2 regions of the Paenibacillus marchantiae genome follow, and region 1 is predicted to be linked to the other one. Evidence: a T-box and tRNA genes for the amino acid it is inferred to sense, from the RefSeq annotation. Region 1 holds a T-box; the other holds one or more tRNA genes.
What was found. A T-box is a leader RNA that pairs with one kind of tRNA and senses whether it is charged. The one in region 1 lies ahead of tyrS (tyrosine--tRNA ligase), so its partner is inferred to be a tRNA-Tyr.
Positions count from the first base shown of each region.

Region 2: it encodes a tRNA-Tyr, which carries the amino acid that the T-box ahead of tyrS (tyrosine--tRNA ligase) is inferred to sense. The anticodon was not compared.

Region 1 covers NZ_CP118270.1:5,473,539-5,480,694, forward strand. The annotation lists gene PTQ21_RS24565 (PadR family transcriptional regulator) at 150-716, shown strand; gene PTQ21_RS24570 (hypothetical protein) at 816-1,319, shown strand; gene PTQ21_RS24575 (YxcD family protein) at 1,325-1,603, shown strand; one part of gene PTQ21_RS24580 (IS3 family transposase) at 1,709-2,580, opposite strand; one part of gene PTQ21_RS24580 (IS3 family transposase) at 2,580-2,853, opposite strand; gene tyrS (tyrosine--tRNA ligase) at 3,045-4,304, opposite strand; T-box leader at 4,424-4,645, opposite strand; gene PTQ21_RS24590 (DMP19 family protein) at 4,746-5,195, opposite strand; gene PTQ21_RS24595 (Imm63 family immunity protein) at 5,201-5,677, opposite strand; gene PTQ21_RS24600 (protein adenylyltransferase SelO) at 5,726-7,156, opposite strand, start outside.
Region 2 covers NZ_CP118270.1:57,692-64,847, forward strand. The annotation lists gene PTQ21_RS00310 (helix-turn-helix domain-containing protein) at 1-1,535, shown strand, start outside; gene PTQ21_RS00315 (class I SAM-dependent methyltransferase) at 1,719-2,639, opposite strand; tRNA gene PTQ21_RS00320 (tRNA-Leu) at 3,128-3,206, opposite strand; tRNA gene PTQ21_RS00325 (tRNA-Cys) at 3,232-3,305, opposite strand; tRNA gene PTQ21_RS00330 (tRNA-Gly) at 3,312-3,386, opposite strand; tRNA gene PTQ21_RS00335 (tRNA-Gln) at 3,391-3,465, opposite strand; tRNA gene PTQ21_RS00340 (tRNA-His) at 3,477-3,549, opposite strand; tRNA gene PTQ21_RS00345 (tRNA-Trp) at 3,579-3,652, opposite strand; tRNA gene PTQ21_RS00350 (tRNA-Tyr) at 3,659-3,744, opposite strand; tRNA gene PTQ21_RS00355 (tRNA-Thr) at 3,754-3,829, opposite strand; tRNA gene PTQ21_RS00360 (tRNA-Phe) at 3,848-3,923, opposite strand; tRNA gene PTQ21_RS00365 (tRNA-Asp) at 4,020-4,097, opposite strand; tRNA gene PTQ21_RS00370 (tRNA-Met) at 4,125-4,198, opposite strand; tRNA gene PTQ21_RS00375 (tRNA-Val) at 4,217-4,292, opposite strand; tRNA gene PTQ21_RS00380 (tRNA-Glu) at 4,361-4,432, opposite strand; tRNA gene PTQ21_RS00385 (tRNA-Ser) at 4,439-4,530, opposite strand; tRNA gene PTQ21_RS00390 (tRNA-Asn) at 4,534-4,609, opposite strand; rRNA gene PTQ21_RS00395 (23S ribosomal RNA) at 4,678-7,156, opposite strand, start outside.

The DNA of each region.
Region 1 (7,156 bases):
TCCGCACTCTTTTTTTGTCTAAATTGAGGCAGTTGTTCTGTCAGGTTGTCAAACCATACAGTTTCAGTGTACACTTTTATGAAAGCGGTCAAAGAAAGCAATTTACATTGTTTTTGCTGGCCCAGCCCTAATATTAAGGAGACATGTGCATGAACATACTTTCCTACGGATTGCTCGGGCTTCTTACCCGCGAGGAGTCATCAGGTTATGATCTAATGCTGAAGATCCAGCCGCATTGGCAGGCTAAGCACAGTCAGATCTATCCGCTCCTCTCCAAAATGGAAAACGATGAGCTTTTAGCCTCCCGCTGGGTGCAACAGTCTGACAAACCAGACAAAAAAATGTATGCAGTCACGGAGAAAGGTATTGAAAAACTGCTGGGATGGATGATCACTCCCGTTACCGCTCCGGTTACGCGTGACGAGTTCAATCTGCGCATTTTATGTGTCGGCATTGCAGAAGACGGAAGCATGAGACGCATTCTGAATGAGCGCAAAAACTGGTTCATGGAACGCATCCGTTATTTCGAGGATTTGAAGTCCCGTATCCCTCAGGATAATCTGCGAGTAGGCAGTCGGGAATTCGGAAGTTACATTCTGGTACAAAAAGGGTTAATGAACGCACAAACGGGCATCGAATGGTGTAACTGGGTAACCCAATTACTCGATGGTCAGGCGGCAATTCAGGACCCTTGTCCAATTATTTCAGAAAGATAAACAAAATTTGAAACGTTCCTGTAAGTTGACCGTATTACTTGAGTAAGGCCCATTTTTGGGCGAATCAAACAAATTAATCGGGGGGTTACGATCTTTACAATGAAGAAAAAATTCGGAATTAAACATCTCATGATGGTTTTCATGGCCTTTACATTACTGTTTGCAACAGTTGGAGTTGCGAATCCGGATTCTGCTGATGCTAGACGTGGTGGCGGTTTCAAATCGGGAACAAAAAGCTATACCAACACACCTAAGAAATCCGATTCCAACAGCAATGTGAGCAAATCTAATACGAATAATAACTCCAATGGAGCAGCTACAACGAACCGTGGCGGATTCTTCGGCGGTGGCGGTGGATTTATGAAAGGTATGATGCTGGGTGGTCTTGCTGGCATGATGTTCGGCGGATTGTTCGGTGGCATGGGCGCTCTGGGTAACATTCTTGGATTGCTCGTAAACGTAGCTGCAATTATGCTGATCGTGATGCTCGCGATGGCCCTGTTCAGAGCCATTACGAATCGTCGTAAACCAGCAGCAGATGGTCGTTATGACCGCAAAAATGATCGTGATGATGATGACCGTAACAGAAACGGACGGTACTAATCTCTATGGTTCTGAGCATGGATGAAATTGTCAACGCGATCTGTATTCACATGGCTGAACGCAAGGGTGTTCGCCCAACCGATGTCAATGTGGAACTGAGCTGGGAAGAAGATACGGGATATTCCGCAGAAGTCTGGATTCAAGGCCGCAGTCAGTATCTGGTCGAATCCAACATGATTGAAGCGATCCTGCGCTATCTGCACAGTGAATACGACATTCGGGCTTACCGTGAGAATGTAAGACTGGATCTGGATGAAGAGATCACAGCGATTGTGAATCAATAAATGAATAACTAATAAGCCATTTGCGGATGGAATATAAAAAGGACCGTCTCCATGATGTCGGGACTGCACCCCTTTTGTGAGACAGGGATCAAAACACCTTGCAAGTTAAGTAGCCAGTCTTCGGAAATCCATCGGAGACTGGTTATTTAGTTTTGTTTGAATTCGAATTGAGTTATAGTAAGTAATGTAGTTTCGAACGGTCTGTTCAACGATGGCCGTCGTTGTAGACATCAGATCTTCGAGGTAGAACGTTTCAGACTTTAGTGTGGAATGAAACGACTCTATGGGGGCATTATCAGCGGGCGTTCCTTTTCGGGACATGCTCATGATAATGCCCTTTCCCTTTACTACAGCCTGGTAATTCTGGGACGTGTACACGCTACCTTGGTCGCTATGGAGCAGCATATTGCTTCGCTCTGGAATTTGATTCAATGTATCCAGAACTAAGCATGTGTCCTGCTTGTCCGCTATACTGTAAGCGACAATTTCTCCGTTGTACAGATCCAAAATGCTTGAAAGGTACAACATTTTGTTACCAAACGGCAAATACGTAATGTCAGTCACCAATTTTTGCAACGGAGCTTCTGCATGAAACTTTCGTTTAAGCAGATGTTCCGCTGGTTGTGCCGGTTGCCCAGTCGTTTTTCGCTTCTTGATCCTCACTCGGCATTGTAATCCCTCGCACTGCATGATTCGCTGAACTCTCTTGTGATTAATTGGACCTTCTGATCGAAGTAAGGCAGTGATCTTTCGATACCCATACCGAAACTTGTGTTGAGTGCAAAGTTGGATGACTTTCTCCACTGTTGGATCTGGGCGCTTCCTCTCAACGGCTGCCTTCCAGCGGTAGTAGGTCGCACGAGCAATTCCAAGCCATGTACAAGCCTCAGATATAGTTACTTCTTCTCGAATGGATTCAATCCAGGCGATGACGACCTCAGCTTCCACCTCCGTTCCAATTCCTTGTACTTTTTTAGCAGTTCCAATTGTTGCTTCAGGAAACGGTTTTCTGCTTTAACTTTTTCGAGCTCTGTGGAGTGACCTGGGCCTTTTCCATAGCTATATTGCTTGCCTACGGGTTGCTCCAGGCGATGAACTTCTCCTTTTCGATACCACCTCATCCACGTTTTCAGCTGTGATTCATTCCGTATCCCCAGTTTCTCCATAACTTCTTTTACGGGTACTTCTGCTAATCTCATTTCTATGGCTTTCATCTTTAGTTCCACGGGATAACTTACTCTAGTTGCCAATGCAAAAACACCTCCAAGATGATCTCCTTATCTTACGACAAGGTTTCATTCACTTGAAGGTGTTTTAATTTGTCTCTCGTTATGGGGTCAGTTCCGTCATTGACATGATTGGAGACGGTCCTTTTTTGTGTTCCTTGGGAAGATGAAACCTTTGCATCTACCTTCCCAAGATTCATAATGTAATCTTATGGCTACTTCAATTTCACCAGACTGTAGTTTTTCTTGCCTTTACGGATAATGATGAATTTACCACCGATTGCGTGCTCTGCAGAGACCGTGAATTCCAGTTCCGTAACTTTCTCACCATTCATGGAAATGGCCCCTTTGGTGACATCCTCACGCGCCTGACGTTTGGATGGCTCCAGGCCAAGATCCACGAGCCAGTCTACAATATTTTTTGCTTCACCATCGGTTTCGAAGGTCGGCATTTCTTTAAAGCCCTGCTCGATTTCGTCAGCTGTAAGGGAACGAATGTCTCCGCTGAAGAGTGCTGCGGTAATGCGTTTCGCCTGCTCCAGCATGTCGTCGCCGTGAACAAATTTCGTCATTTCTTCAGCGAGTGCCTTTTGTGCTTCACGCTTGTGGGGCTCCGTTTCTACCTTTTCAGCCAAAGCTTCAATTTCTTCTTTGCTTAGGAATGTGAAGTATTTCAGGTATTTGATTACATCACGGTCATCCGTGTTCGCCCAGAACTGGTAGAATTCGAATGGAGTCGTCTTATTCGCATCAAGCCAGATGGACCCGCCTGCGGATTTACCGAATTTCGTTCCGTCGGATTTGAGCATCAGCGGGATCGTCAGACCGTAAGCTTTAGCTTCTGGCCCTTCTTTTTTACGGATCAGGTCCAGACCGCTTGTAATGTTGCCCCATTGATCGGAACCGCCGATTTGCAGCTGTACATCCTCATGTTGGAACAGGTGCAGGTAATCGAGCGATTGGAGAATCTGGTAGGAGAACTCGGTAAACGAAATTCCATCTTCCAGTCTGCTCGCAACCACATCTTTGGCTAGCATCGTGTTGAGGTTAAAGTTCTTACCGTAGTCACGCAAAAATTCAATCACATTGATTTTGTGTGTCCAGTCGTAGTTATTGACCATACGTACCTGATTGTCGCCATCCGTTACGAAAAGCTTTTTCATTTGTGCAGTCAGAGCATCTACATTGGCTTGTACCTCTTCCAACGTTTGCAGGGAACGTTCCGATTGACGACCACTTGGATCACCAATCGTTCCTGTTGCCCCACCAATCAGAATGACTGGACGGTGCCCAGCGAGTTGGAAACGTTTCAGCATCATGAACGGAATCAAATGTCCGATGTGCATGCTGTCTCCTGTAGGGTCAACTCCGCAATACAATGAAACCGACGTGGTCTCTGTCAGCTCACGCAGACCCTCCGCATCTGTCTGTTGATTAATGGCGTCGCGCCATTCCAGTTCATCAATAATATTCAAAACAAACAACCCCTTCTCTATGCATTGGTATTAGGCCATGATCTACGTTAATTCACAAGGAGCTAAGCCGGGCGAGGCTTTTTTGGACACAAAAAAATCGCCGCCTTGTCTTCAATAGACATAGGGACGATTATCATAACCGTGGTACCACCCAACTTGCACAGACAACAACTCACACGCTGTCCATACCGCTTTCAGCAAAATATCGTTTGCCATTCCGCTTGGCATTACCCAAGTACTCCAGAGTGTAATTCGCAGCCCTTGTATGTATCAGGTTCCATCAACCCCTGACTTTCTGTAACAGGGACAAAGCCGCTACTGCGCTCTATCAACGTAATTCATGTATTCAATTTATAGCCAGTATAGCCGAACGTTAATATCATTGCAAGGCCAAGTATTTAATCTTTATATAGAGCAACAGATGAATGCCTACGCCAAAGTTTATAAAGACATCTTGTTCAACTTCTCGTGGTAATATGCATAAGCCTTTTCTGCAATCTGATCTTCATTGTTCCAAAATTGCTGATCCAGCACATCAAGATGTTGCTCCTCCTCTACTGTTAGAAACGTAGGAATATCCCACAGTTCAGCAAGTCTTTCATCCTCTCCCAAATGCTTAATGCAGACATATGCTGACTTTATGATGTCCATTACTTGAGTCGCACCAATGGTATGTAATGCCTGCAACGCGTATAGGTATACCTCTTCGCCCCAGTTGCAGAAAAATTGAACAAAACCACCGTTAAAGACGTCCATCTCTAGCAGCCATAAAGCAGCAATTTCCTGTTCATTCGTTGTTAACGCAGCCCAGCCCTGAGCGGATTCATTCTTTTTCCCCACAAAGGTGAACGCATACTCATACCACACATCATTAATATCCTGTTCACTCATGTCAATCACCTCTCTTTTCTTGGTTCCAGCCTCTCCAGATCTTGCCGTTTACCCGTCTGATGCCAATACAAGTAAGGATCTCCAAGCTGTTGGAAAGCCTTCTCAACACTTTGGGTCAATTCTTGCGTCACTGCGTTTGTGTAATTCAAGTGTGTCTGTTTATTATCCACACCATATCGTTTCAGCAATTCCACATGCGCTGCCGTAAAAATGATATCCTCCAGCAGCCAGTAGATTACTTCTTCCGTCTGTTCCATTCTTTTTTCCAACATAACCATGCCACGCTCGTATATACGAACTATATATGCATCATTTTCAATCTCTACATATGGAACTCCTTCCCCTTTAAAGCTCTCAAACAAGCGGTTAACATAGTCCTCAATCTGCTGCCTGCGGAAGGATGTCCGCTCAAGCAACTGAAAAAGAGTTTTTGCAATCTCTGTTTTGCTTAGTATGTTGGAAATAAAATCTCCTTTTGACATGATAATGAAAAAGCTGCCAATGGCAGCCTCTTCATAACAAGTTTTCAATCAGGTTCCACAAAAAGTCCGGTAGGAGGTATCGCACTGCGTAGGCAGTTCCGCGTACTCAGCTTGTTCGGTAGAATGTGCAAACGGGTTTGAAAGAACAGCAAGAAGTTTCTCCATCACACTAAGATCTCCGTGATTCTCCGCTCGGTCCAGTGCTTCTTCCACCCGATGATTACGAGGAATCACCGCTGGGTTGCTAGTTCTCATCAATTGCTGCGATTCTTCTTTCCCTTCCTGCTGTCTGCCTAATCTTGCCTGGCGACGCTCATTCCACTCCGCAAACTCTGAAGTATCGAATAAAGGAGCTCCGTTGAGCGTATCAAAGGTCAGTGCGAGAAACGTATTTGTGTAATCTGCACTATGCTTCTCCATCAATTCAAGAAGATCCCTGATTAGCGCTTCATCCTCAGCCTCTTCATTAAACAAGCCCAGCTTGCTCCGCATTCCCGAGAGCCAGTGGTGGTGATACAATTCAGAGAATTGTGCAATCGCATCCTGAGCGATTTGTACAGCCTGTTCTTCATCCTCATGCAGCAGTGGCAGAAGCGTCTCGGCAAACCGAGCCAGATTCCAGCCGCCAATATACGGTTGATTTCCATATGCATACCGACCTTGCGTGTCAATGGAGCTAAATACCGTCGCTGGATTGTAGGCATCCATAAACGCACACGGCCCATAATCGATGGTTTCACCACTGATGGCCATATTATCTGTATTCATTACGCCATGAATGAAACCAACCTGTTGCCACTTGGCGATAAGTGAAGCCTGTCGACGAATGACTTCCTGAAGTAACTGGAGATAGCGATTATCGGCTTCGGCAATATCGGGAAAATGCCGTTTCAGTGTATAGTCAGCCAATGCTCTGAGCTCATCAATCGATCCCCATCTGGCTGCGTATTGGAAGGTTGCTACACGTAAATGACTTGAAGCCACCCGAGTCAGGATTGCACCAGGTCGCTCTGTTTCGCGTGTAATGTTTTCTCCAGTAGATACAACCGCCAGACTTCGCGTTGTTGGAATGCCGAGTGCATACATCGCTTCACTAATAATATACTCACGCAGCATTGGCCCAACGGCAGCACGTCCATCGCCTCCGCGAGAGTATGGGGTTCTTCCCGAACCTTTCAGCTGGATATCCACTCGCTCGCCTTGTGGCGTGATTTGTTCTCCCAGCAGCAAAGCCCGTCCATCACCAAGCATGTTAAAATTACCGAATTGATGACCCGCATAGGCCTGAGCGAGAGGCTCGGCACCTTCCGGAATCAGGTTACCTGCAAACACCTCCGCTCCTTCATCACTGTTAAGAGCCTCAGCATTCAGCCCCAGGCTGGCTGCAAGCGATGTATTGAAGATGATCAACTTCGGTGATTGAACAGGTACCGCACCCTGATTTGTAAAAAAGGTCTGTGGCAAACGTCCATAACTGTT
Region 2 (7,156 bases), 1.6 Mb from region 1:
ATTCTTCTCTAAAAGGGTGGACATATATTCTCATTTCGCCTACGAATATTCTTACTCACGAGTATGTTCAAATTGGGTTGCACACCATGTATATCAGTGTCGCTATGCTACTGCTTTCACTGTTGCTCTCATGGGCAGGTTCGAGAAGAATGGTTATACCCATACGCAAGCTTCTCGTACAACTTGGTGATAAACGCTTATCCAAAGGTAACTTGGAAACCAATTCTACCCTTCATATGGATGAATTTGAGCAAATCAGAGCTGGCGTTTCACAGCTGTCTGCTTCTCGATCCCAACTTGAAAGCAAATTGAATCAGTATAAGTTGCAGATCCGCACTCATTTTCTAATCAACCTGCTTCTGGGCAAAAATGCTCCATCCACTCTTCATGACACACTCAGAGAGAATGGTTATGGTTCACAGCTTCAAAAATGGCAACAAATAGCCGTCATTGCAATCCAGGCTGATCTTATGAATCACACCAAATATCATGCCAAGGATCGTGATTTGTTGCTGTTTGCCGTTCAGAATATACTGGAGGAGAGTGTTTATGCAGAACAACAGTTACTTCCTGTCGTATATGAACAGGCTGTTATTACAATTATCGGTACCCCTGAGAAAGATCGTGTTCGCTTTTCACAGCATGTGTATACGTTAACGGAACAACTACAACTTCAGATCAGTGAGATCCTTAGTCTCCAGGTAAGCATTGGCTTTAGTCGGCCCCACGTCTCCCTATTTCAGATACCGCAAGCTTATACGGAGGCCCTTGAAGCGCTCAAGCATCGAATGAAACTGGGAGCAGGCATCATCTTTCAATTTGAGGCGATCGATAATCGTACCTCCCATTGGGCACTTCCATATCCAGAATCACTGGAGTATACGCTGATTCAGGCTATCCAAAATGCCGATGAAGCCCAGGCCTCCTCTCATCTCCATCAGTTGCTTGAAGTGCTGTTCGGCATGGAATGTACACCGGAAGAATATCAGGTAGCACTTACCCGATTGTTAACACATATTTTGCAGATGATGCAGGAATCCGGTATACGATTGGGACAGATCTCCAAAGGCCATGGGTCTATCTTCAATGAACTTCATGCTCTACAGTACGCAGCTGAGGTTGAGCAATGGTTTAACAATCATATCATCATACCGATCATTCTCATTTTGAAAGAAAGACAGTACGCCCAATATCAGCACATATCCGAGAAAATGATTGCCATCATCCAGAAAGAATACGATAAGGATCTGACGTTGGAGGAATGCGCATCCAGACTTCACTACAATGCCAACTACCTAAGTAGTGTGTTCCGCAAAGAGACAGGCTGTGCTTTCAGTGAGTATCTGACGAAGTACCGCTTCAGTATAGCTAAAAAGTGGCTTGACGAAAGCGAGCTAGCGGTCAAGGATATTGCCGCACGGCTTCGTTATAACAACCCGCAGAACTTTATCCGTTCTTTTCGAAAATGGGAAGGGATCACTCCTGGACAGTATAGGGAACGAAAGCAGAAGCCTGATCTATCCATAAAGCAATAATTGGCTCTTTTGGTGATGAAGTACGACGGTTATAACTATTTCTATCTATAGAAGAAGAACGTTTGTTATTTAGTCGAAGAATAAGTTGTTTTATATATGAACATCAAAAGGGAGCAGTATAACTGCTCCCTTTGCTCCCTTAAAATTTCATCTAAATTGATTATTGCTGAAATGGGTGTACTGTTACTTGGGCCGTACCACTTTCATATTCGGTTGCTCCAATTGAATCAGAATTTTACCGAACTTCCCTCCACGTGAGAATGTAACCATACCATCCTTGTAAGTGTCTCTAATATATTGCTCAGCCAGGGCAAGTGAACCTTCATCCGTTGGCAGTTCATGCGTACTAAGCCACTCCTGAAGCTTATCAACGACTTCCTCAACAGACATCTCCATATAACTTGTTTCTTTAGTGATCAAGGTGGTGTAAGAATAATCTTTCAGGTACAGCAGCTGTTGTATATATCCCATATCTCCAGCGTTGTATGATGGATAGACACCTAGTACCTCTTTAAGCTCATTTATTAGTGTGTGTTCTCTCGGTCCAGCCATCGTGCTGATATAAACATACTTTCGGGCAGTGCTGATCGCCTGTTCAATCGTTTCCCAATTCGACATTGCCGGGCACATGGATGCAAATGCAAAATCATATTTCTTCTCCCAACCCTTGTCCTGAATCGATATATCCTCGAACCGCTCTGAAACGATATCAATACTGGATGTAAGGGATGCAGGAATTGTCTCCTTCATTAATGAAACTAACAGTTCAGAGGGCTCTACAGCTGTAACGGTCGCTCCTTTGGTTGCAAAAGGAATCGTAAAGATGCCCGACGCTGCTCCAATGTCTAATATCGATACCCCGTCAAAACTCACTCCCTGATTTTCAATCCAGCCTATGATGCGTCCGGATCGCTGCTTTCCTTCTTCTGTAAACGATTGTTGATGATATTCTCTAGCCCATCGTTCAAACGCTGATTTCGCGTCAAACGCTGCGCTCTTCATATTGTATGTTGAAGCTGTGGACTGATTCTTCCACGCTTCTTCCCACATAGATAGATCGAATAATATTTCAGAATGCTTGGATATATGTTTTTCCTCAGACACGTTGCTTCCCTCCATTTCTTTTATAAAATATAAATCCGCTCGCAAAAAGGATATTATCTTGTTTTGATAAGCATCTTTTATATGTTTAAAAGAGCTATAATATCCATAATTATTCAAAATAATATCAGAGACTTTATATGTCTACAATATACTCATTGAAGTTATGCGTCAATACATAAACAAAAATAACTTCATCTCCTTCTATAAGCCATAAGAAATTAGGGGATGAAATTGACGCAGTAGCACAGCAATTGAAAGGTCGCCAATTTACAGGTAAAGCACTACTTTGAATCTAGAGATACCAGAATGTCGCGTATTTGCCCAAGCACATCATGCTGAATTCCCCTGCAGTAATTGTTGTGGTGACCTACAAGAATCCATTCAGGATCCCCCTCTTTGCCTAAGTACCACAAGTCATCTTTCAACCCATCAAATAAAAAAAGCTCATTAGATTTTGCATCTAATGAGCTTTTCCTTACTTGCTTGAATACCGGCGAGAGGACTCGAACCTCCACGGTTTCCCACTCGATTTTGAGTCGAGCGCGTCTGCCATTCCGCCACGCCGGCATATGATGTTTTTATAAAAATATACTGGAGGCGCCACCCAGATTCGAACTGGGGATAAAGCTTTTGCAGAGCTGTGCCTTACCACTTGGCTATGGCGCCATATTTTGGAGCGGACGACGGGAATCGAACCCGCGACCCTCGCCTTGGCAAGGCGATGCTCTACCGCTGAGCCACGTCCGCATAATGGCTGGGGATATAGGATTTGAACCTATGCATGACGGAGTCAAAGTCCGTTGCCTTACCGCTTGGCTAATCCCCAAAAAACAAAAGGGCGATCGAGGGGAATTGAACCCCCGAATGCCGGATCCACAAACCGGTGCGTTAACCACTTCGCCACGACCGCCATAATACAATATGCTCTTAAAAGTTAATTGGCAGGGGCAGCAGGAATTGAACCCACACCAACGGTTTTGGAGACCGTTGTTCTACCTTTAAACTATGCCCCTAAAAACTGGTGGAGGATGATGGATTCGAACCACCGAACCCGTACGGGAGCAGATTTACAGTCTGATGCGTTTGGCCACTTCGCTAATCCTCCAGGATTACATGGTGCCGGCGAGAGGACTTGAACCCCCAACCTACTGATTACAAGTCAGTTGCTCTACCAGTTGAGCTACACCGGCGTATTAAGTTGTGATAAATGGTGGCTCGGGACGGAATCGAACCGCCGACACGAGGATTTTCAGTCCTCTGCTCTACCGACTGAGCTACCGAGCCACAATAAAGTTTAATCTCGAAACGTTACACTTTATCTAGGGCGTTCGGTGCCATATAGCAGATTTAGTGAACAGCTTCCTCATGTAAAGATTAAAATGGCGGAACCGACGGGATTCGAACCCGCGATCTCCTGCGTGACAGGCAGGCATGTTAGGCCAACTACACCACGGTTCCAGATCACTTTCTTGAAAGAAAGTATAATTGCGGGGGCAGGATTTGAACCTGCGGCCTTCGGGTTATGAGCCCGACGAGCTACCGGGCTGCTCCACCCCGCGTCGTTATTAAAAGTTATATGGTGGAGGCTGAGGGGATCGAACCCCCGACCCTCTGCTTGTAAGGCAGATGCTCTCCCAGCTGAGCTAAGCCTCCGAACAACACATTTATGATCTTATCATAAAACTGCTGTGAAAATCAACTTCTTTTTTTGAAGTTAGATATGACCCGTAGGGGATTCGAACCCCTGTTACCTCCGTGAAAGGGAGGTGTCTTAACCCCTTGACCAACGGGCCTTACTATGGCGGAGAGAGAGGGATTCGAACCCTCGAGACGCTTGTGGCGCCTACACGATTTCCAATCGTGCTCCTTCGGCCAACTCGGACACCTCTCCATATGGCTCCCCGAACAGGGCTCGAACCTGTGACAACTCGATTAACAGTCGAGTGCTCTACCAACTGAGCTATCAGGGAATATGCTTCAGAGATCATTCTCTGAAAACTAGATCCGAAACGAAATGTGCGATTTATAACTTGCATATTTGGATAAGCCCTCGACCGATTAGTACTGGTCAGCTCCATGCATTGCTGCACTTCCACCCCCAGCCTATCTACCTCGTCGTCTTCAAGGGGTCTTACATACTGGGAAATCTCATCTTGAGGGGGGCTTCACGCTTAGATGCTTTCAGCGCTTATCCCTTCCGTACATAGCTACCCAGCGGTGCTCCTGGCGGAACAACTGGTACACCAGCGGTACGTCCATCCCGGTCCTCTCGTACTAAGGACAGCTCCTCTCAAATTTCCTACGCCCACGACAGATAGGGACCGAACTGTCTCACGACGTTCTGAACCCAGCTCGCGTACCGCTTTAATGGGCGAACAGCCCAACCCTTGGGACCTACTTCAGCCCCAGGATGCGATGAGCCGACATCGAGGTGCCAAACCTCCCCGTCGATGTGGACTCTTGGGGGAGATAAGCCTGTTATCCCCAGGGTAGCTTTTATCCGTTGAGCGATGGCCCTTCCATGCGGTACCACCGGATCACTAAGCCCGACTTTCGTCCCTGCTCGACTTGTAGGTCTCGCAGTCAAGCTCCCTTATGCCTTTGCACTCTTCGAATGATTTCCAACCATTCTGAGGGAACCTTTGGGCGCCTCCGTTACTCTTTAGGAGGCGACCGCCCCAGTCAAACTGCCCACCTGACACTGTCCCCGCACCGGATTACGGTACCAGGTTAGAACCTAGATACGATCAGGGTGGTATCCCAACGGTGCCTCCACGCAAGCTGGCGCTCACGTTTCAAAGGCTCCCACCTATCCTGTACAGATCGTACCCAAATTCAATATCAAGCTGCAGTAAAGCTCCATGGGGTCTTTCCGTCTTGTCGCGGGTAACCTGCATCTTCACAGGTATTAAAATTTCACCGGATCTCTCGTTGAGACAGCGCCCAAGTCGTTACGCCATTCGTGCGGGTCAGAATTTACCTGACAAGGAATTTCGCTACCTTAGGACCGTTATAGTTACGGCCGCCGTTTACTGGGGCTTCGGTTCACAGCTTCGGATTGCTCCTAACCGCTCCCCTTAACCTTCCAGCACCGGGCAGGCGTCAGCCCGTATACTTCGCCTTACGGCTTCGCACAGACCTGTGTTTTTGCTAAACAGTCGCTTGGGCCTTTTCACTGCGGCCCCCTCGTGCTATTCACACTACCGGGGCACCCCTTCTCCCGAAGTTACGGGGTCATTTTGCCGAGTTCCTTAACGAGAGTTCTTCCGCGCGCCTTAGAATTCTCTTCTCGCCTACCTGTGTCGGTTTGCGGTACGGGCACCATCACCTGGCTAGAGGCTTTTCTTGGCAGTGTGAGATCATGACCTTCGCTACTATAATTTTCGCTCCCCATCACAGCCCAGCCTTAATGATGTGCGGATTTGCCTACACATCAGCCTCACTGCTTAGACGGACATCCATCAGTCCGCGTCACTACCCTGCTGCGTCCCCCCATTGCTCATAACGGCTTACGGTGGTACAGGAATTTCGACCTGTTGTCCTTCGACTACGCCTTTCGGCCTCGCCTTAGGTCCCGACTTACCCTGAGCGGACGAGCCTTCCTCAGGAACCCTTAGGCTTTCGGCGGATCAGATTCTCACTGATCTTTTCGTTACTCATACCGGCATTCTCACTTGTATAATGTCCAGCGCTCCTTACGGTACACCTTCAACCCTTATACAACGCTCCCCTACCCCTGATACATAGTATCAAGCCATAGCTTCGGTGGTGTGTTTAGCCCCGTTACATTTTCGGCGCAGAGTCACTCGACCAGTGAGCTATTACGCACTCTTTCAATGGTGGCTGCTTCTAAGCCAACATCCTGGTTGTCTGTGCAACTCCACATCCTTTCCCACTTAACACACACTTGGGGACCTTAGCTGATGGTCTGGGCTGTTTCCCTTTTGACAATGGATCTTAGCACTCACTGTCTGACTCCCGGAAGTAAGTCTATGGCATTCGGAGTTTGACTGAGCTTGGTAACCCTTGCGGGCCCCGCACCCAATCAGTGCTCTACCTCCACGACTCTGTTTTCCGAGGCTAGCCCTAAAGCTATTTCGGGGAGAACCAGCTATCTCCGAGTTCGATTGGAATTTCTCCGCTACCCCCACCTCATCCCCGCATTTTTCAACATGCGTGGGTTCGGGCCTCCAGTGCGTGTTACCGCACCTTCACCCTGGACAGGGGTAGATCACCCGGTTTCGGGTCTACGTCCACGTACTATGTCGCCCTATTCAGACTCGCTTTCGCTGCGGCTCCGGCTCTTCACCTTAACCTTGCACGGGAACGTAACTCGCCGGTTCATTCTACAAAAGGCACGCCATCACCCCTAAAACGGGCTCTGACTTTTTGTAAGCACACGGTTTCAGGTTCTATTTCACTCCCCTTCCGGGGTGCTTTTCACCTTTCCCTCACGGTACTGCTTCACTATCGGTCGCTAGGAAGTATTTAGCCTTGGCAGATGGTCCTGCCGGATT